One region of the Bradyrhizobium sp. Kon37 genome, then DNA from elsewhere that is predicted to be linked to it. Evidence: riboswitches for the same ligand, from Rfam matches in the RefSeq annotation. Region 1 holds a riboswitch; the other holds the start of a gene.
What was found. Region 1 has a riboswitch for S-adenosylmethionine ahead of metX (homoserine O-acetyltransferase MetX). Riboswitches for the same ligand answer to the same signal wherever they lie in the genome.
Positions count from the first base shown of each region.

Region 1 (9,859 bases):
GTGAACAGATCGCTTCCGAAGGGTGTCTTGTCGGCGCCGGTGACGCAACCTGCGAGGTCCTATCCGGCGTCGGGCGAGGAGTGTGTCAGTTGCGGCTGGACAGGTAGCGTTCTGCCGCCCTATTGAAGGCCAACTGACGGCTCTAAGGTCGCGCCCAAATTATTTGGGGGTTCGGGGGAAACAATGCACGCGTTGAATTGTCTCGTGGCAGCATCGCTGCTCGTCGCCTCGCTTCAGACCGCAACCGCCAAGGATGGCGAACATTGGGTGGTGTCCTGGACGGGCGCGGTTCAGGGCCCATACCCCGTCGGCAATCCGTCTGCCCAGCCCGAACAGAAATTCGCGTTTCCCGAGCCTGCGGCCGGTGCGCGGGACCAGACCTTTCGCCTGATCGTTCGGCCGGATATCTGGGGCCGTCAGGCCCGCATCCGGCTCAGCAACGCCTTCGGCACCAAACCCGTCACGTTTGACGGCGTTTACGTCGGCCTGCAGTCGGGCAGTGCCGCGTTGATCCGCGGCTCCAACACTCCGGTTACGTTTGCCGGCACGGCTTCCGTTACGGTGTCACCGGGAAATTCGGTCTGGAGCGATGCGATCGCGCCGCCGTTTGCAAAGCGGCCTGATGACCTCGCCGGCCGCCGGCTTGCGGTCAGTTTTCATGTCGCCGGCCAGAGCGGTCCGATGACCTGGCACGCCAAAGCGCTGACCACCTCCTATGTCAGTGCGCCCGGCGCCGGCGCGAAGGGCGCCCTCGAAGACGAGGCTTCCTTCCCCTATGCGACTGCGTCGTGGTTCTTTCTCGATGCCATCGAGATGACTGCGCCTGCCGATGCCTTCGCCATCATGGCGTTTGGCGATTCGATTACCGACGGGACCGCCTCAACCATGAATGGCGACGATCGCTGGCCCAACGTGCTGTCGCGTCGCCTGAAGGCGGTCTACGGCAACAAGGTCGCCGTCGTGAATGGCGGCATCGGTGGCAACCAAATCGCAGGCCCCGCCGAATATAGTCCCGACAAACCGTACGCAGGCGGCCCCGCTTCGGGCCAGCGGCTCGAGCGCGACGTGCTGTCGCTGTCCGGCATATCGAGCCTGATCTGGCTGGAGGGCATCAACGATTTCAGCAAGAACGGCAATTTTACCGCCGACCAGGTCATCGCCGCGATGAAGGACGGCGTCGCGAAACTACGTGCGAAATGGCCGCAAGCCCGGATCATCGGCGCCACCGTCGTTTCGGCATTGGGCAGCACCAGCGCGGCCCATGGTTTTCCCGAGCAGGATGACAAGCGCAAGGCGCTCAACGAATTCATCCGTAGCTCGGGGACATTCGACGGTGTGATCGATTTTGATCGGGCGACGCTCGATCCGGCCTCGGGTGGTCTCAAGCCGGAGTTCGTTCCCGAAAGCACGACTGGCGGCGCCGGCGACAAGCTTCATCCCAACCGCACCGGATATCTGGCGATGGGACAGGCCATCGACCTCGATCTGTTCAAGCCGGCAAAGTTTGGTCGCAGCGCGAAGCAGTAGGATGAATTCAGAGTCGCCTCTCTCCATTCGCCGCCCTCAGTTGTCGTAACTCCTCCATCCGCGTTACGAGCTGAACTCACGGCCGCTTCGCCGGATCGTGATGACCCGCCGGGAATGCGGAGCCGCAAACTCCGCTCTCTCTCCATGTCGGCCGCACGATGATGCGGTCCGCTCAGGCAGGAGAGATAATCATGATGAAGTCCAAACTGTTCGTTGCCGTCGTCGCCATCTCGGCCGCGATCGCGACGCCCGCCTTCGCGCAGTGGCAATGGCAGTCGCAGGAGCCGGCCGCATACGCCTCGATGTATCCGAACGGTGATCGCAACATCTCGAATCCCACGACGCGGGAGACGATGGCATTCGTCCCCTCGCCGAAATCACCGCGCCCAACGGTGATGCGCGCGACCAAGGGCAAATAGCCGCCATCCACCACTTGCCCGTCGTGAACTGGGCCCGGTCATGTCCCGGCCGGGCCCGATGCGCGTTGCCTTGAAAGTTGCCTTGGACAATCACGACAATCGCGCGTGCGGATCGGCAGCCAACGAAAATATTCCGAACAGGATCGTCAGGAAAAAGTGATGCAGAAGATGCCCGGCGCCGCGAATAACCGCAGCCGCATTCAAATCACTCCACACCAGGGAAGCATGCATGCGCCGGAGACGGCGCGCGGAACCTAATCCGCTTCCCAAATGGAGGAAGCTTCAAGTGCGGATCATCAATTGCGGGCTGATGCTGGGTATTCTCGCTGCCTGTTCAGGGCAGGCGCGTGCCGACGACAATGTCACAACCGAAATCCAGTCGCTGAAGGCGAAACTGAAGGAGCTCCAGCAGCGTGTGGACTCCGAGGCGCGCAAGACGCGACAGGTTGAAGCGCAGGCGAAAACCGTTCAGTTACCTGCAAGCTATAAGGCGCTCGCCGCCGATCCATGTGCGGCCGGCAAGGTCTGCTACAAGGGGGTGACGTTGACCTTCGGTGGCTGGGTCGATCTCACCGGCATCTACCGCTCGCGCAATCTCGCCTCCGATACCGGCTCGGTCTACAACTTCATCCCCTATCAGCAGAGCCGCAACTTCAACATCCCGGAAACACGCTTCTCCGCGCGCCAGAGCAGGTTCTCGGTCTTGGCGGAAGGCAATGCCGATGCCGACACGCACCTCGCGGGTTATGGCGAGATCGATTTCGAAGGTGCGGCTCAGACGGCGAGCTCGGTTGCGACCAACTCGTTCAATCCGCGCATGCGGCAGCTTAGCCTGGAACTGGACCGCAGCGATCTCGGTCTTCACTTCCTTGCCGGGCAATCCTGGTCGCTCAACGCGCCGACCAAGTCCGGCATCGATCCTCGTGGCGTCGACGCGCCCGGCGTGATCGACTTCGAATCCGTTCCGGGATTTCTTGCGGCACGGCAGCCCGGGCTGCGCGTCTGGCAGGAAATCGGACCGGAGTTCAAGCTGGCTGCCTCGGTCGAGAATGCCCAGACAGCGTTCTTCGGCGGCAACGTCCCGGCCGTCGGCACACCCGCCATCGGACCACAGGGCGTGCTGAACCCGAACCTTCAGGTCAACCTGACCGGTCCCGGCGGCAGCTTCTTCAACAACCTCAACAATGTCAGTCTGAATCAGGTGCCCGACGTCACCGTCAAGGCAGCCTGGGACCCAAGGCTCGGGCCCAATAAGTTGCATGTCGAGGCGTGGGCGCTCTACCGCCAGCTGTTCGACCGCTTCAACAACGCCAATCACACCTATGACACCGCAAGCTTCGGCGGTCACATCTTCGCCGAGCTGATTCCGAAAACCCTCGATCTTCAGCTCTATGGCTCGCACGGCGTGCTCGGCCGCTTCACGGCAACGCCGTTCCCCGATGCGGCAGTGGCGCAGGACGGCACCATCCTCCCGCTGACGATCACGGCGGCCGCCGTCGGCCTGATCTGGCACGCGACGCCGAGTCTCGATGTCTATTCCTATGCGGGCCTGGAAAAAGCCAAGGCGAATTTCGCCAATGTTGGAACGGTGCCCTTCGGCTACGGCAATCCGCTCTACAACAACACCGGCTGCTTGACCGAGAACTCGCCCGCCGCGACCTGCAACGGCAACACCAGGGAGGTCCGGCAGATCACGGCCGGGATCTACGACACCATCTACCAGGGCAATTTCGGTACGCTCAAAGCCGGCCTGCAATATTCCTACACCCAGCGGGTCGCGTTCGCCGGCGTCGGCGGCGCTCCGAGGACGGACGACAACGTCGTCATGACGCAGATCCGGTACTACCCGTTCTAGTCACGGAGCCACGCGGGCTCGTAGCCTGGATGGAGCGAAGCGCAATCCGGGAATCTCGCCTCAAGCGGCGGAGGTCCCGGATTACGCTTGCGCTCCATCCGGGCTACTTCAGCGCTACGGCTTTTTCAGCGCCGCGTGTGGCCGGCCGAAGTCGGGTGCGGCCGAGTCCTGGCCGATTTCGACGATGCCGCGGCGGATGGCGCGGGTGCGGGTGAAGTGGTCGAACAGTGCCTCGCCGTCGCCGCGGCGGATCGCGCGGGTGAGCTTTGCCAGATCCTCGGTGAAAGTGCCGAGCATCTCCAGCACGGCTTCCTTGTTGGCGAGGAAGACGTCGCGCCACATCGTCGGATCGGATGCCGCGATGCGCGTGAAGTCGCGAAAGCCGCCGGCGGAGAACTTGATGACCTCGGACTCCGTCACCTGCGCCAGCTCATCGGCGGTGCCGACGATGGTGTAGGCGATCAGATGCGGCAGATGGCTGGTGATCGCGAGCACGAGATCATGATGATCCGGCGTCATGATTTCGACCTTGGCGCCCATCGCGGCCCAGAACGCACGCAGGCGATCGGTGGCAGCCGCATCAACGCCCTCCGGCGGGGTGAGGATGCACCAGCGGTTGATGAAGAGCTCGGCGAAGCCGGAGTCCGGACCCGAGTGCTCGGTGCCAGCGACCGGGTGCGCCGGCACGAAATGGATGCCGTTCGGCAGATGCGGCGCCATATCCCTGACGATGGCGCCCTTGACGGAGCCGACGTCGGAGATGATCGCGCCGGGCTTGAGATGCGCGGCGATCTCCTGCGCCACCGGCCCGCAGGCGCCGACGGGAATGCAGAGGATGACGAGATCGGCGTCCTTCACGGCTTCTGCATTGGTCGCCACGACCTGATCGACGATGCCGAGCTCCATCACGCGTGCGCGCGTCTTCTCCGAGCGCGCGGTGGTGACGATCTCGGAAGCCAGGCCCTGGAGCTTCGCGGCGCGCGCGATCGAGCCGCCGATCAGGCCGAAGCCGATCAGCGCGACGCGCTGGAAGTGCGGGGTCGCGCTCATCGTCCGGCCATGAAGTCGCGCAGGCCCTCGACGACGAGGCGGTTGGCCTCCTCGGTGCCGATGGTCATGCGCAGCGAATGCGGCAGGCCGTAGTTCTTCAAGCCGCGCAGCACCAGCCCGCGCTTGGTGAGGAAGGCGTCGGCTGCGTCCGAAGTCTTGCCCTCGGTCGGGAAGTGGATCAGCACGAAATTGGCGACGCTCGGCGTCACCTTCAGCCCGAGCTTGCCGATCTCCTCGGCGAGCCAGCTGCGCCAGGTCTCGGTGAACTGCTTCGACATGGCCTGGTGCGCGGTGTCCTCGATCGCGGCAACGGCGGCGTACATCGCCGGCGTCGATACGTTGAAGGGACCGCGGATGCGGTTGACCGCATCGATGATGTGCTCGGGGCCGAACATCCAGCCGATGCGCAGTGCCGCGAGACCATGGATCTTGGAGAAGGTGTGGGTCACGACCGTGTTCTCGGTGGTCGCCACCAGCTCGATCCCCATCTCGTAATCGTTGCGCGAGACATAGTCGCAATAGGCTGCGTCCAGCACCAGCAGCACGTGCGAGGGCAGGCCGGCGCGCAGGCGCTTGACCTCGTCGAACGGCACGTAGGTTCCGGTCGGGTTGTTGGGGTTGGCGAGCCAGACCAGCTTTGTCTTCGGCGTCACCGCCTTGAGGATGGCGTCGACATCGCAGGTGAGGTTCTTCTCGGCCGCGATGACATTCTTCGCGCCGACCGCCATGGTTGCGATCGGGTAGACCAGGAAGCCGTGCGTGGTCGAGATCGCCTCGTCACCGTGGCTGAGATAGGTGTGGGCGAGCAGGTTGAGGATCTCGTCCGAGCCGGCGCCGCAGATGATGCGGTTGGGGTCGAGCCCGAAGGTGCGCCCGATCGCTTCGCGCAGCACGCGCGAGGTCCCTTCCGGATAGTCTTCCAGATGATCCGCCACGTTCTTGAACGCCTCGATCGCCTTCGGCGAGGGCCCGAACGGCGTCTCGTTGGCCGAAAGCTTGAACACCTTGCGGCCGGGCTCTGCCACCGGAGTCTTGCCGGGCGTGTAGGGCGCAATATCAAGAATGCCGGGATTCGGCACGGGGCGGGACATCTTCAACTCCGGACTGGCTTAAGCGGTTCGCGACTTACGATTTCGACCCGGTCGGGGGCACCGTATAGCGCGTTGCGTGGCTGCCGACGAGGGCCGTGGAGCGCACCGAGGCTCCCGCTTCGATCAGGGCTGCCTTGATTTTGTCGAGGCTGCTCGTCGCGGTGACAGAGACCAGCAGCGCGGCGCCGTCGAAGGCGGTGTCGGGCACCGCCACGATCTCGGCGAGCGGCGACAGGGCGCGCGCGACCTCCGCATTCCACCCAGAGACGCGGACGCTGAAGGTCTCGACCTCCGTCACCAGGGCGCTGTCGGCGACGCGCGAGACCGCGAACACCGGCAACGCCGCCGGATGGTCGGCGCGCTCGACGAAGGGCAGCCGCGCGATGATCTTTGGCGCGCCGGCTTCTTCCAGCGACAGCCACCACGGCGTGCGGCTCGAGGTCGCCGAGACCAGCGCCAGATCGCCCTTGGACTTCGCGACGGCCTCGACCGCCGCCTGCGCGCTGAAATGCGCGACGTAAGGCACCGTGAAGCCGAAATGGAATCGCGCGGAATCGCGCATGGCCGGCTCGCTCGCCGAGATGTCGGCGTGGACCGAGAACGGCGCCTGGACATAAGTGAACGTCGCGATGATGACGCGCCAGATGCTCTCGACCGTGTCGAGCGGCAGGATCCCGCGATGGCGCTGCACGAGGTCGCGCATCATGGAGGCCTCACGTGCCGGGCGGAACGCCGAGCCGACCTCCTGGGTCTGCTTCACCTGGATCAGGCGGTCGATGATGTCGCCGCGCTGCATCAGCAGGCGATGCATGCCCTCGTCGATCGCGTCGATCTCCTTGCGCAATTCCTGGAGTGATGGTGGCGCGGGCGGACGTTGGGACATGTCTGAGAGGTGCTGTTGAGAGGCGTTCCACTGCGGATCAGTCGAGCCGTCACCGCTGTGATGGATATCCTGATTAGGCAGTCGGGGCTGCGAAAGCAAAGAGAAATGCAAAGGGAAATCGGGCCCTTTCCGCCCGTGGCGCGACAGGCGAATTTGGTTGATCTGGGCCGCGACTTGACGAAAACCGTCCAAGACGGTAGTTTTTACCCGTTCCGTGGTCATTTGAGCCGGCCGGCTTGCAGCCACGTTAAAAAACTCGCTAAACAGGCCGGGGACCCTTTCGATCCCGGCCGAACCTATCGTTCAGGCCGGGTTTTTCATGGCCTGATGTCAGTCGCGGTCGGACCCCCGATCGCAAACGAGTCAGTGGTCAGAGATGGGCATCAAGTCAATTCCCAGTCCCGCGATCAGCGCCGACGAGCGCTCGCACGAGGTCGATCATCCGAGCTCCCAGGTCGCACGCTTCGGTGCCGACCAGCCGCTGCCGCTTGATTGCGGCGTCGATCTCACCCCGTTCCAGATCGCATATCAGACCTATGGCGAGCTCAATGCCGAGCGGTCCAACGCCATCCTGATCTGCCATGCGCTGACGCTCGACCAGCACGTCGCCAATGTGCACCCGCTGACCGGCAAGCCGGGCTGGTGGGAAATCATGGTGGGGACCGGCCGCCCGCTCGACACCAACAAGTATTTCATCATCTGCTCGAACGTCATCGGCGGCTGCATGGGCTCGACCGGCCCCGCGTCGACCAATCCGGCGACCGGCAAAGTGTGGGGCCTGGATTTTCCGATCATCACCATCCCCGACATGGTGCGAGCCCAGGCCATGCTGCTCGACCGCCTCGGCATCGATACGCTGCTCTGCGTCGTCGGAGGCTCGATGGGCGGCATGCAGGTGCTGCAATGGACTGCGGCCTATCCGCATCGCGTCTTCTCCGCGCTCCCGACCGCATGCAGCACGCGCCATTCGGCGCAGAATATCGCCTTCCACGAACTCGGCCGGCAGGCGGTGATGGCCGATCCGGAATGGCATGGCGGACGCTACGTTGATCACGGCACCCATCCGCATCGCGGCCTCGCCGTCGCCCGCATGGCCGGGCACATCACCTATCTCTCCGACGCCGCGCTGCATCGCAAATTCGGACGGCGGATGCAGGACCGCGAGCTGCCGACCTTCTCGTTCGACGCCGACTTCCAGGTCGAGTCCTATCTGCGCTACCAGGGCTCGTCCTTTGTCGAACGCTTCGACGCCAACTCCTATCTCTATCTGACCCGCGCGATGGACTATTTCGACATCGCCGGCGACCATGGCGGCGTGCTGGCGAAGGCGTTCGCGGGAATCCAGACCCGGTTCTGCGTGGTCTCCTTCACCAGCGACTGGCTGTTCCCGACCTCGGAATCGCGGGCGCTGGTGCACGCGCTGAACGCGTCGAGCGCGCGGGTGTCGTTCGCCGAGATCGAGACCGATCGCGGTCACGATGCGTTCCTGCTCGACGTGCCCGAGTTCTTCGACATCGCCCGTGCATTCTTGCAGTCGGCAGGCAAGGCGCGCGGGCTCACCGCCAAGAAAGCTTAAAGGACGGCTAGTCATGTCTGTACAGGAAGCGCTGCCGCTCGGCGGCCTTGCGACCGGGCAGCCCGGCGATTTTCGCGCCGACCATGTGCTGGTGGCCGAGATGGTCAAGCCGGGCTCGAAAGTGCTCGACGTCGGGTGTGGCGAGGGCGACCTGCTCCAGCTGCTGGAAACCCGCGGCATCGACGGCCGCGGCATCGAGCTGTCGCGCGAGGGCGTCAACCGCTGCGTCGCCAAGGGTCTTGCGGTGGTGCAGGGCGATGCCGACACCGACCTCGTGAATTATCCGGATGACGCCTTTGACTACGTGATCCTGTCGCAGACGTTGCAGGCAACGCGGCAGCCGAAAGTGGTGCTGGAGAATTTGCTGCGCATCGGCCGCCGCGCCATCGTGTCGTTCCCGAATTTCGGCTTCTGGAAGATGCGGCTCCAGCTCCTGATCGGCGGCCACATGCCGCGCACGGAGAACCTGCCGGCAAGCTGGTATGACACCGCCAACATCCATTTCTGCACCATCAAGGATTTCGTCGAGCTCTGCGACGCGATCGACGTCAAGATGGAACGTGCCGAGGCGCTCGACCTCTACGGCCGCCCGCTGCGTCTGCGGATGCCCTGGTGGGTGTGGAATCTGTTCGGCGAGCAGGGCGTGTTCTTGCTGACGCGAGGCGGCAGGAAGTAGGTCCGCCCGTAGCCCGGATGGAGCGCAGCGCAATCCGGGATTCTATCCGCGGACGCGAACGCCCCGGATTACGCTTTCGCTCCATCCGGGCTACGCGACGGAGCGTGTGGTGACGCCGTCGCGCTAATGCGCCGCCAGTGACCTCGGATCGCGCGCTGGCCATCTTCCCGCTTCCACCAGCGTGACGAACCGTTCCACCGTTTCGTTGAACAGCGCGGGCTCTTCGAGATTGAGCACGTGGCCGGACTTCGGAAACATGGCGAGCCCTGCCGCAGGCAGGTGCTTCTTCAGGAACAGGCTTGCGCCCACGCACGGATCGTCCTCGTCGCCGCAGATGATGAGTGCCGGCGTCGTGGCGGCCCTGATCGCGTCCGTCATCGTAAAGATCGAGGGACGGCCCGCCTGGAAGCCGCGCATCGTCCGCGCCGATCCCTTGGCGTCGTGCCGCGCCAGGGCAGCGTAGAAATCGGCGTGGCCGCGCGGGTCCTTCACCAGGAAGGGAATCCGGCTCGGCGCCTCGCGCGTGACTTTTGCGACTTCGGCTGAGCCGAGCATCTCGAATTGCTCCGCGTTGGCGCGGCACTGCTGGCGCCATGCGTCGAGGTTCTCGATCTCCGAGCCCGAGCCGACGCCGGCGAGCGTCATCGACAGCGCACGTTGGGGCGCGTTGAGCCCGATCTGGAGTGACGAATAGGCGCCCATCGAGAGGCCGACGAAGTGCGCGCGGTCGATCTTCAGATGATCGAGCACCGCGAGCGCATCGGTATAGAAATGCGTGTAGC
Region 1 is NZ_JBVVOY010000004.1:500,078-509,936, reverse strand. It holds gene AC0L3J_RS13185 (GDSL-type esterase/lipase family protein) at 184-1,527, shown strand; gene AC0L3J_RS13180 (hypothetical protein) at 1,719-1,946, shown strand; gene AC0L3J_RS13175 (hypothetical protein) at 2,052-2,204, shown strand; gene AC0L3J_RS13170 (hypothetical protein) at 2,233-3,801, shown strand; gene AC0L3J_RS13165 (prephenate/arogenate dehydrogenase family protein) at 3,916-4,851, opposite strand; gene hisC (histidinol-phosphate transaminase) at 4,848-5,942, opposite strand; gene AC0L3J_RS13155 (chorismate mutase) at 5,977-6,825, opposite strand; SAM riboswitch at 7,030-7,109, shown strand; gene metX (homoserine O-acetyltransferase MetX) at 7,202-8,401, shown strand; gene metW (methionine biosynthesis protein MetW) at 8,415-9,077, shown strand; gene AC0L3J_RS13140 (alpha/beta fold hydrolase) at 9,201-9,859, opposite strand, start outside.

Region 2 (9,859 bases), on a different contig from region 1:
ATTCTGGCCCAGCGCCTCGTCCGCGGAGAAGCCGAACAGTGCGGACGATGCGCGATTCCAGCGCATGATGGTGCCGGAGCGATCCGAATAGATCAGCGCATCGGCAACGTCGTCGACAATATGTGCGTCCAGTTGGGATGAATTGGTCATGTCAGCACCTGGTGGCCCGGATGGAGCACAGCGTAAGCCGGGATCGTGCCACAAGTGAGACTTTCCCGGATGACGATTGCGCTCCATCCGGGCGACGGATGATCGCTACACCCGGAAATGCTTGCTCAGCTTCAGGCCCTGGGCCTGGTAGTTGGAGCCGATGCGCTGGCCGTACATGGCGTCGGGACGGGCCAGCATCTTCTCGTAGACGAGGCGGCCGACGATCTGGCCGTGCTCGAGGATGAACGGCACCTCGCGCGAGCGCACTTCGAGCACGGCGCGCGACCCCAGCCCGCCGGCGCCGGCATAGCCGAAGCCGGGATCGAAGAATCCGGCATAATGCACGCGGAACTCGCCGACCAGCGGATCGAACGGCACCATCTCCGCGGCGTAATCGGGCGGCACTTGCACGGCCTCTTTCGACGCGAGGATATAGAACTCGCCGGGATCGAGGATCAGGCTGCCGTCGGGGCGGGCCGAGATCGGCTCCCAGAACTCCTCGACGGAATAGCCAGCGCGGCGATCGACGTCGATCACGCCGGTGTGGCGCTTGGCGCGGTAGCCGACGAAGCCGCCGCTCTTTTCGCCGGAAAGATCAACAGAGACGGCGACGCCGCCGGTGAGATCGGCATCGTCGACATCGACGAGACGCTCGGTCGCATGCAGCGCCTCGAGGTCGTCGATATTGAGGATGGCATCGCCGGTGCGGAAGCGCACCTGGCTCAGGCGCGAGCCCTCGCTGACCAGCACCGGGAACGTCTTCGGGCTGATCTCGGCATAGAGCGGACCGTGATAGCCGGCACCGATCATGTCGAACCGGCGGGTGCCGTCGGCGATCACGCGGGTGAAAACGTCGAGCCGGCCGGTCGAGCTTTTCGGGTTGGCGGCCGCGACGATCTCCGGCGGCAGCGCGAGGCTTTCGAGCAGCGGCACGATGTAGACGCAGTTCGTCTCCAGCACGGCGCCGTCGGCGAGGCTGAACTCGTGCAGCTTCAACTCGTCGATGCGCTCGGCGACAGTGGCGCCGGGGCCCGGCAGGAAGCTGGCGCGAACGCGATAGGCGATGTCGCCGAGGCGAAGGTCGAGGCTCGCCGGCTGGATCTGGCTTTCGACGAAGTCGTAAGCGGGCAGGATGAGACCGCCCTCCGCCATCGCCGCGATCATGCGGTCGGGCAGGATACCATTGGCGTCGGCGGCGACCGTGAACGTCAACCCGGGGTCCTCATCAGGGATCAAACACATCCCGACATGCGGGAAATATGAGTGTTTTACGGCTATCCGATGGACGTCTTGACGGAAAGGGCATTGCGGAATATGAGCATGACTTATCCCGTGGTGATTTGAGCCGGCCGGCTTGCAGCCACGTTAAATAAGTCGCTAAACAGGCCGGGGACCTCTGTGATCCCGGCCCGTGGAGATATTCCAGGCCGGTTTTTTTGTGACCATTTCCGATGGTCACTTCAGGAGGTCCTATGTCGAAGTCCCCGGCGCCAACCGCCCACTACCGTCCCGAAACTCGCCTGGTTCATTCCGGCACCCTGCGCTCGCAATATGGCGAGACCTCGGAGTCGCTGTTCCTGACCCAGGGCTACGTCTACAACAGCGCCGAGGAGTGCGAGGCGCGGTTCAAGGGCGAGGACCCCGGCTTCATCTATTCACGCTACTCCAATCCGACCATCTCGATGTTCGAGCGGCGCATGATCGAGCTCGAAGGCGCCGAAGCGGCACGTTCGGCGGCGACCGGCATGGCCGCGGTGACGACCGCGATCCTGGCGCCGCTCAAAGCCGGCGATCACGTCGTGGCCTCGCGCGCGCTGTTCGGCTCGTGTCTCTACGTCGTGCAGGATTTGCTGCCGCGCTACGGCATCGAGACCACGCTGGTCGACGGTCTCGATCTCGACCAGTGGCAGCGCGCCATGAAGCCGAACACCAAGACGCTCTTCCTGGAGAGCCCGACCAACCCGACGCTCGACGTGCTCGACATTCCCGGCATTGCCGAGATCGCACACAGCGGCGGAGCGCGGCTCGTCGTCGACAACGTGTTCGCCACTCCGATCTGGCAGAGCCCGCTCGCGCTCGGCGCCGACGTCGTGGTCTATTCCGCGACCAAGCATATCGACGGCCAGGGCCGCTGTCTCGGCGGCATCATCCTGTCCTCGGAAGCGTTCATCGCCGAGCACATCCACAATTTCATGCGCCAGACCGGCCCGTCGATCTCGCCGTTCAACGCCTGGGTCCTGCTCAAGGGGCTGGAGACGCTCGCCGTGCGCGTGCGCGCGCAGACCGAGACGGCCGCGCGCATTGCGGACGTGCTGGCGAGCCATCCGAAGATTTCGCGGCTGGTGTTTCCCGGCCGCGCCGATCATCCGCAGGCTGCATTGGTGAAGAAGCAGATGCGCGGTGGCTCGACGCTGGTCGGCCTCGAGGTCAAGGGCGGCAAGCAGGCAGCGTTCCGCGTGCTCAACGCGCTCAAGCTCGCCAAGATCTCGAACAATCTCGGCGACGCCAAGAGCCTCGTCACGCATCCGGCCACCACGACGCATCAGCGTTTGAAGCCGGAGGACCGCGCCGCGCTGGGCATCAGCGAGGGCTTCATCCGCTTCTCGGCGGGGCTCGAGCACGCGGACGATCTGATCGAGGATCTGACCGCGGCGCTGGAGAAGGCGTAGCCAGGCATTCGACATCGTAGGGTGGGCAAAGCGAAGCGTGCCCACCATTCACGATGGCGGTGCCGATAGATGGTGGGCACGGCGCGCGAAGAGCGCGCCTTTGCCCACCCTACGCACCGATGCTCACATCGGCCGGTACGTCCGCACGTCCGCGGGCACGTTCACGCCGAGCTTGATCTGGCCGACGGAGCGGATGATGTCGTCGCCGAGGAGCTGGGCGAAGCAGGCGTAACCCCAATCGTTCATGTGCAGGCCGTCGGCGATCACGAAGCTCTCGACCGGAAGCGATTGCTTCTCGTGCCAGTCGCGCATCACCTCGAAGCGCGGAAAGATGCCGACGTGACGGAGCTCGGCGACCTTGCCGAGCAGCTTCACCATCTTGCCGGCGCTCTCGGCGCGCTGGTTGACGGCGGGCGAATATTGCGGATCGACCAGCACGACGTCGGTGCCGCCGGCAGCCTGGATGCGGCTGATGCCGTCCTCGACGAGCTTGGCGGTATCGCCGGGATCGAGATTGCGCAGCACCGCATTGGTGCCGACCTGCCAGATCACCAGATCCGGATGCACGTCGATCACCTCTTTCTGGAGGCGCTTCATCATCTCGGGCGCGTCCTCGCCACCGACGCCGGCATTGACGACGGTGATGTCGGCGGTCGGATAGTGCCGGTGCAGCTGCGCGGCAAGGCGATTGGGATAGTTGAACTCCGGCGAGCTCGCGCCGAATCCCGCGGTCGAGGACGAGCCGAACGCGACGATGACGACGGGCTGGCCGGCGACGAGCTTGCCCGCGACATGCGGCAGCGAGCCCATCGCCTTCGCGCCGCCCTTCGGCGACAGGCAGGGCACGCGGCTGAAGACGTCGCCGGCGGATTTCGCGACCTGCTTCACCTTGTCGATGGCGCGCGCCGTGATGCCGCGCTGCTCGGGGGACGTCGCTGCGACAGCGGTCTGGGACGGTGAAGCGGGAGCCGGATTAGCCGACTGCTGCGGGGCCGGCGTTGCCTGCGCGGCCTGCGTCTGCGCGTGCGACTGCGAGGCCGGACTCAGCAACAGCAGCAGCGCTGCGGCGGACGCAGCCAGCCATGCCGTCAGGCAAAAAGGGCGGAGAGAACTCATTAACGCTAGACCTCAATTTTGCTGCTGGGCCGGCTCCAGATGCGCAGCGTCGATCACGAACTGTGCCAACGCCCGGCCAAGGCAATCATGGACCTGTTTCGCCAGCTCAGGCCCGCGCGACGGGCTGAACAGGTCGAACTGCCCCTGGTCATTCCACTGCCGCATGATCGCGAAACGATCGAACAGCGGAATATCGTGCTCCTGCGCCACCACCCGCATATTGTCGAGGTATGGCGGCACCGAGATCATGGTTTCGGTACGCGGACTGTACTGCAAATTCATCAAGACGACGTCAGCCCCTGCCTTTTGCAACGCAACAACCCCTTCGGTCACCGCGCCGCGAAAATCATCGGGATCAATGGCTCGAATAGCATCGACAGTCCCGGTCTGCCAGATGACCAAAGTAGGCGCTTTTGCTTCCATCAGCTTAACGAAGCTGGCGGCCGCCTCCTCGGCCGTTTTCTTGCTCTGTATTTCTACGGAGACGTGCACAGTCTCGGACGGCGGCAGCTTCTCCTTCAGGATGGCCTGCATCCGCGCCGGATAAGAGCTGTCCTCGGAGGCCGGAATCGTGGTCGAGCGGCTGCCGATGACCAGGATTTCGAGCGGTTTGCCGGCCTTGATGGCATCGGCGACCTTGGGAAGCTGGCTTTCGCTGGTGAGCAGATAGGACGGCACTTCGCAGGCTGCGGGCGCGGCCGAAGCAGCAGGCGCAGCATCGTCCGCGCGCGCCGGAGGCGCGGCGAGACCACCGCACAGCAGGATCAGGCTCAGGAAAACCTTCGCCTTCATCAGCCCCCTCCCGCCATATCGGCGCTGCCGACGGCGCTTTTGGTTTTCGAACCGCTCTTGTCAGCCACCCGCTTGTACCACGAAATCAGCCAGGCCATGGCCCACATGATCAGGATTCCGGAGAGACTAATTAGCGCATGCATGACCGGGCCGCCCGAGACTTCGGCCAGGATGAAATGGCCGGCAAAGGCGAGGAAGACGCCGAGACAGAATATCTCAAGGGAATGCGAGCCGCACAGGATCAGCGGCCGCAGCCAGGGCGATTTCAGGCCCGGCCAGTCCCGGGGCAGGACGCGCACGGTGAGCGCGGCCAGCGCCAGGAAATGCGTGAAGCGCAGCACGTCAAGGTCGGCCTTGTCGATCGGATACATCCACTGCTCGAGCCGCTTCGGCATGAAGTGGGAGAGCTGCGGCACATACCAGGTCAGCGTCACGTAGAATGCCGCGACCAGATAGGCGATCGCGATCCACATCGTCACCCGCGAAGCCAGAATGTGCGACATGCGTCGCGCACCCCCGAGCGCGCACCATGCCCCGAACACGAACAGCAATTGCCAGGCAAAGGGATTGAAGGCCCAGAAGCCGTTCGGATAGGCCGACAGGTAGAGATCGTATTCCCAGGTCACCGCGTAGAGCGCGACCGAGAGGCCGAGCGTCACGTCGGGGCGCCATTTCATCAGCCACAGGATCAAGGGCAGCGCCAGCATCAGCACGATGTAGAGCGGCAGCACGTCCATGTTGACGGGACGGAAGCGCAGCAGCAGCGCCTGCACGATGGTGACGTCGGGCTGCTTGAGGAAATCCATGATGCCCATCTCTTCGGTGTAGAGCGGGTTCTCGAACCTGGTCGCGACGTAGGAGATCTCGGCAAGGAAGATCGTGAACAGGAAGACGTGGGCGACATAGATCTGCCAGACGCGCCGCAGAATGCGCGCGGTGGCGACGACGATGCCGGATTCCAACATCGCCCGACCGTAGACGAAGGCGGCGGTATAGCCGGAGATGAAGATGAAGATCTCGGTGGCGTCGCTGAAGCCGTAATTGCGGATCGTGAACCAGGTCAGAAGGCTCGGCGGCAAATGGTCGATGAAGATCAGCCACAGCGCCAGGCCGCGGAACAGGTCGAGCCGGAGCTCGCGCTCGCCGATGGCGGGCAGCGAAATGGCCGGCGCGGCCGCGCGCCGCTTCGTTCCCGCGGACTTGACCTCCACAGGTTTGGCGGTTCCCGCGATCGTCGATCCCGTCACTTGGTCGGCAATGGTCATCGGGGGCCTAAAAACCCTTCCGCAAATCGCGACGTGGCAAGGAGTGTACCGGTCCGGCCGTCATCTCGCAAAGCGACCGGATCACATGCAAAGACACTTTGACGTACCTTGGACGTGTACTTCCCTGCGAATTCTGGCGGGACGATGTCGCTAGGACCGCCTCCGGCGTTTGGTTCCCGAGCGGTTTTCGGTATGATGGCAATCATGTACCGCGCCGTGACCCGCCAGATCGAAGTGACCGTCGAGCCGAACTTTGTTCCGGAGCAGTCGTCGGCCGACCGCTCCCGTTATTTCTGGGCCTACACCATCGTCATCACCAATTCCGGCGACGAGACCGTGCAGCTCAAGACGCGGCACTGGATCATCACCGACGCCACCGGCCGGCAGCAGGAGGTGAAGGGCGAGGGCGTGGTCGGCGAGCAGCCGACGCTCGCCCCCGGCGAACGCTTCGAATACACCTCCGGCGTGCCGCTCACGACCGCCTCGGGCTTCATGACTGGCCGCTACCAGATGGTCAGCGCAACCGGCGAACGCTTCGAGATCGACGTGCCGACGTTCTCGCTGGACAGCCCGGACAACAAGCGGGTGCTGAATTAGCGCGGTCCCGTAGCCCGGATGGAGCGCAGCGTAATCCGGGAAGGTGCCGAACGCCGGGCGAGCGGCCCCGGATTGCGCTGCGCTCCATCCGGGCTACGGGCTAACGCCTTTACGCGTCTTCCACGCCCGCCTCATCCGGTGTGAACTCGTACACCGAGCTGCAGAACTCGCAGGTCACGACGACCTTGTCGTCCTTGACCATCGCGGCACGGTCGTCGGACGAAAAGCTCTTCAACATCGATGCCACCGCATCGCGCGAGCAGGAGCATTGCGCCTTCAAGGGCAGCGGATTGAACACGCGCACGCCGCGCTCGTGGAACAGGCGGTAGAGCAACCGCTCGCCGGACAGCTCGGGATCGATCAGCTCGACATCTTCGACGGTCTCGATCAGCGAGCGCGCCTCGACCCAGGCATCGTCTTCAGCGACGGCATGCACTTCGACGCCTTCGGGCGCATCGCCGGGATGCAGATCGGCCTGCCGCGCGCGCTCGGGCGCCTTCGGTAAAAACTGCATCAGCATGCCGCCGGCACGCCAGCGATGCTTGCCGCCGTCGTTCGAACGCCACTCCTCGCCCACGGCGAGGCGCACACGGGTCGGGATCTGCTCAGAGCGCAGGAAATATTCGTGAGCGGCGTCTTCGAGGCTGCCGCCGTCGAGCGCGACCAGGCCCTGGTAGCGGCTCATGTCGGGGCCCTGGTCGATGGTCATGGCGAGATGACCGTGGCCCAGCAGCGCGCCGGAAGTCTTGCCTAAATCCTTGGCCTCATCGAGGCGCGCGGCGTCGTAGCGCGCATAGGCGCGCAGGCGATCCGGCGCCTGGTAGTCCACGACCAGGAACGACACCGGACCGTCGGTCTGGGCCTGGAGGATGAAGCGGCCCTCGAACTTCAGCGCCGAGCCGAGCAGCGTGGTCAGCACGATGGCCTCGCCGAGCAGCTTGCCGACCGGCGCCGGATAATCGTGCTTGGTCAGGATCTCGTCGAGCGCCGGACCAAGCCGCACCAGCCGACCGCGCACGTCGAGCGCGTCGACCTCATAGGGCAGCACGGCGTCATCGATCGGAACCGCGGATGGCGCGCGAACCGGGCCCTCGGGCCCGGTTTTCATGTCAGGGGATTGGGAAACCATGGCGCTTTATCTGGGGTCGGAAGGCGGAATTGGAAGGGGTTCGGAGCAGCCCATCTGGACACTGGTTTGATCACGATACAGCAAATTCAGTGTCGTCCTGGCGAAAGCCAGGACCCATTACCCCAGGGAGAAGTCGCGGCATGCGATGAATGTCCGATCTTCGCCAAACCACGGCCGGTGGTAATGGGTCCTGGCTTTCGCCAGGACGACGATCCAAAGCTACTTCACCGGCCCGCGTTACTTCACCGCGTCGAAGCACCAGGCCAGAATGCCCTTCTGCGCGTGGAGGCGGTTTTCGGCCTCGTCGAACACGACGGATTGCGGACCGTCGATCACCTCGTCGGTGACCTCCTCGCCGCGATGGGCGGGCAGGCAGTGCATGAACAGCGCATCGGGCTTGGCCAGCGACATCAGCTGGGCATTGACCTGATAGGGCTTGAGCACGTTATGGCGGTGCTCGCCTTCCTTGTCGCCCATCGACACCCAGGTGTCGGTCACGACACAATCGGCGCCCTTCACGGCGGCTTCGGCATCGGTGCCGAGCATGATCGGCGCGCCGGTCGCCTTGATGAAGTCGCGCATCGCCTTTTTCGGCGCGAGCTCCGGAGGCGTCGCGACATTGAGCTGGAACTTGAAGCGCTCGGCGGCGTGCGCCCAGGACGCCAGCACGTTGTTGTCGTCGCCGGTCCAGGCCACGGTCTTGCCCTCGATCGGGCCGCGATGCTCCTCGTAGGTCATGAGGTCAGCCATCACCTGGCAGGGATGCGAGCGCCGCGTCAGGCCGTTGATGACGGGCACGGTGGCGTTTGCCGCAAGCTCCAGCAGGGCATCGTGATTGAGGATGCGGATCATGATGGCGTCGACATAGCGCGACAGCACGCGCGCGGTGTCGGCGATGGTCTCGCCGCGGCCGAGCTGCATCTCGGCGCCGGTGAGCATGATGGGCTCGCCGCCAAGCTGGCGCATGGCGACATCGAACGACACCCGCGTCCGCGTCGAGGGGCGCTCGAAGATCATCGCCAGCGTCTTGCCTTCGAGCGGCCTGACCGGCTGATGCGCCTTCTGCTTCGCCTTCATCGCGGTGGACGCGGCGAGCATGCGCTTGAGCTCCGACAGCGGCAGCTCGTTGATGTCGAGGAAGTGCTTCGGTGCTTTATCGGGCGACTTGCTCATCAGCTTGCCGCCCGCTTGTTGCCGGACAAGGCCGTGCAGGCGCGCTCGAGCCGCCCGACGCTGTCCTCGATCTCGGCTTCGGTGACGATCAAAGGCGGCAGGAAACGCACGACATTGTCGCCGGCGCCGACGGTGAGCAGCTTTTCGGCGCGCAAGGCGGCAACGAGATCACCGGAAGGCACCACGGCCTTGATGCCGATCAGGAGGCCCTCGCCGCGCACTTCGCTGACGACATCGCCGTGACGGTCGATCACGGAGGCGAGCTTCTGCTTGAGCAGCAGCGACATCCTCTGCACGTGGTCGAAGAAGCCGGGCTTGAGCATGACGTCGAGCACGGCGTTCGCCGCCGAGATCGCGAGCGGATTGCCGCCGAAGGTCGAACCGTGCGAGCCCGGCGTCATGCCGGACGCCGCTTCCGCGGTCGCAAGGCAGGCGCCGATCGGGAAGCCGCCACCGAGCGCCTTGGCCAGCGACATCACGTCGGGTTCGACGCCAAGGCGGCGGTATGCGAACAGATCGCCGGTGCGGCCCATGCCGGTCTGCACCTCGTCGAAGGCGAGCAACAGACCCTTCTCGTCGCAGAGCTGGCGCAACGCCCTCAGGAAGGCGGGCGTTGCCGAACGCACACCGCCTTCGCCCTGGATCGGCTCGATCAGGATGCCGGCGGTCTGCGGACCGATCGCCTTTTTCACCGCGTCGAGATCGCCATGAGCAACCTGGTCGAAGCCCTCCATCGGGGGTCCGAAACCTTCGAGATATTTTGCCGAACCCGTCGCAGCCAGCGTCGCCAGCGTGCGGCCATGGAAGGCGCCTTCGAAGGTGATCATGCGATAGCGGTCGGGATGGCCCTTCGCGGCGTGATAACGGCGCACGACCTTGATCACGCATTCCAGCGCTTCGGCGCCGGAATTGCAGAAGAACACGAAGTCCGCGAAACTCTCATTGCACAGGCGCGCGGCGAGCTTTTC
Region 2 is NZ_JBVVOY010000001.1:267,959-277,817, forward strand. It holds gene AC0L3J_RS01390 (PAS domain-containing protein) at 1-150, opposite strand, end outside; gene AC0L3J_RS01395 (2'-deoxycytidine 5'-triphosphate deaminase) at 256-1,392, opposite strand; SAM riboswitch at 1,473-1,552, shown strand; gene AC0L3J_RS01400 (O-succinylhomoserine sulfhydrylase) at 1,623-2,819, shown strand; gene AC0L3J_RS01405 (SGNH/GDSL hydrolase family protein) at 2,943-3,935, opposite strand; gene AC0L3J_RS01410 (SGNH/GDSL hydrolase family protein) at 3,948-4,727, opposite strand; gene AC0L3J_RS01415 (OpgC domain-containing protein) at 4,727-5,992, opposite strand; gene apaG (Co2+/Mg2+ efflux protein ApaG) at 6,197-6,589, shown strand; gene AC0L3J_RS01425 (Hsp33 family molecular chaperone) at 6,699-7,718, opposite strand; gene argF (ornithine carbamoyltransferase) at 7,956-8,891, opposite strand; gene AC0L3J_RS01435 (acetylornithine transaminase) at 8,891-9,859, opposite strand, start outside.
Region 2: it holds a riboswitch for S-adenosylmethionine, as region 1 does, so the genes downstream of both, AC0L3J_RS01400 (O-succinylhomoserine sulfhydrylase) here and metX (homoserine O-acetyltransferase MetX) in region 1, are expected to answer to the same signal.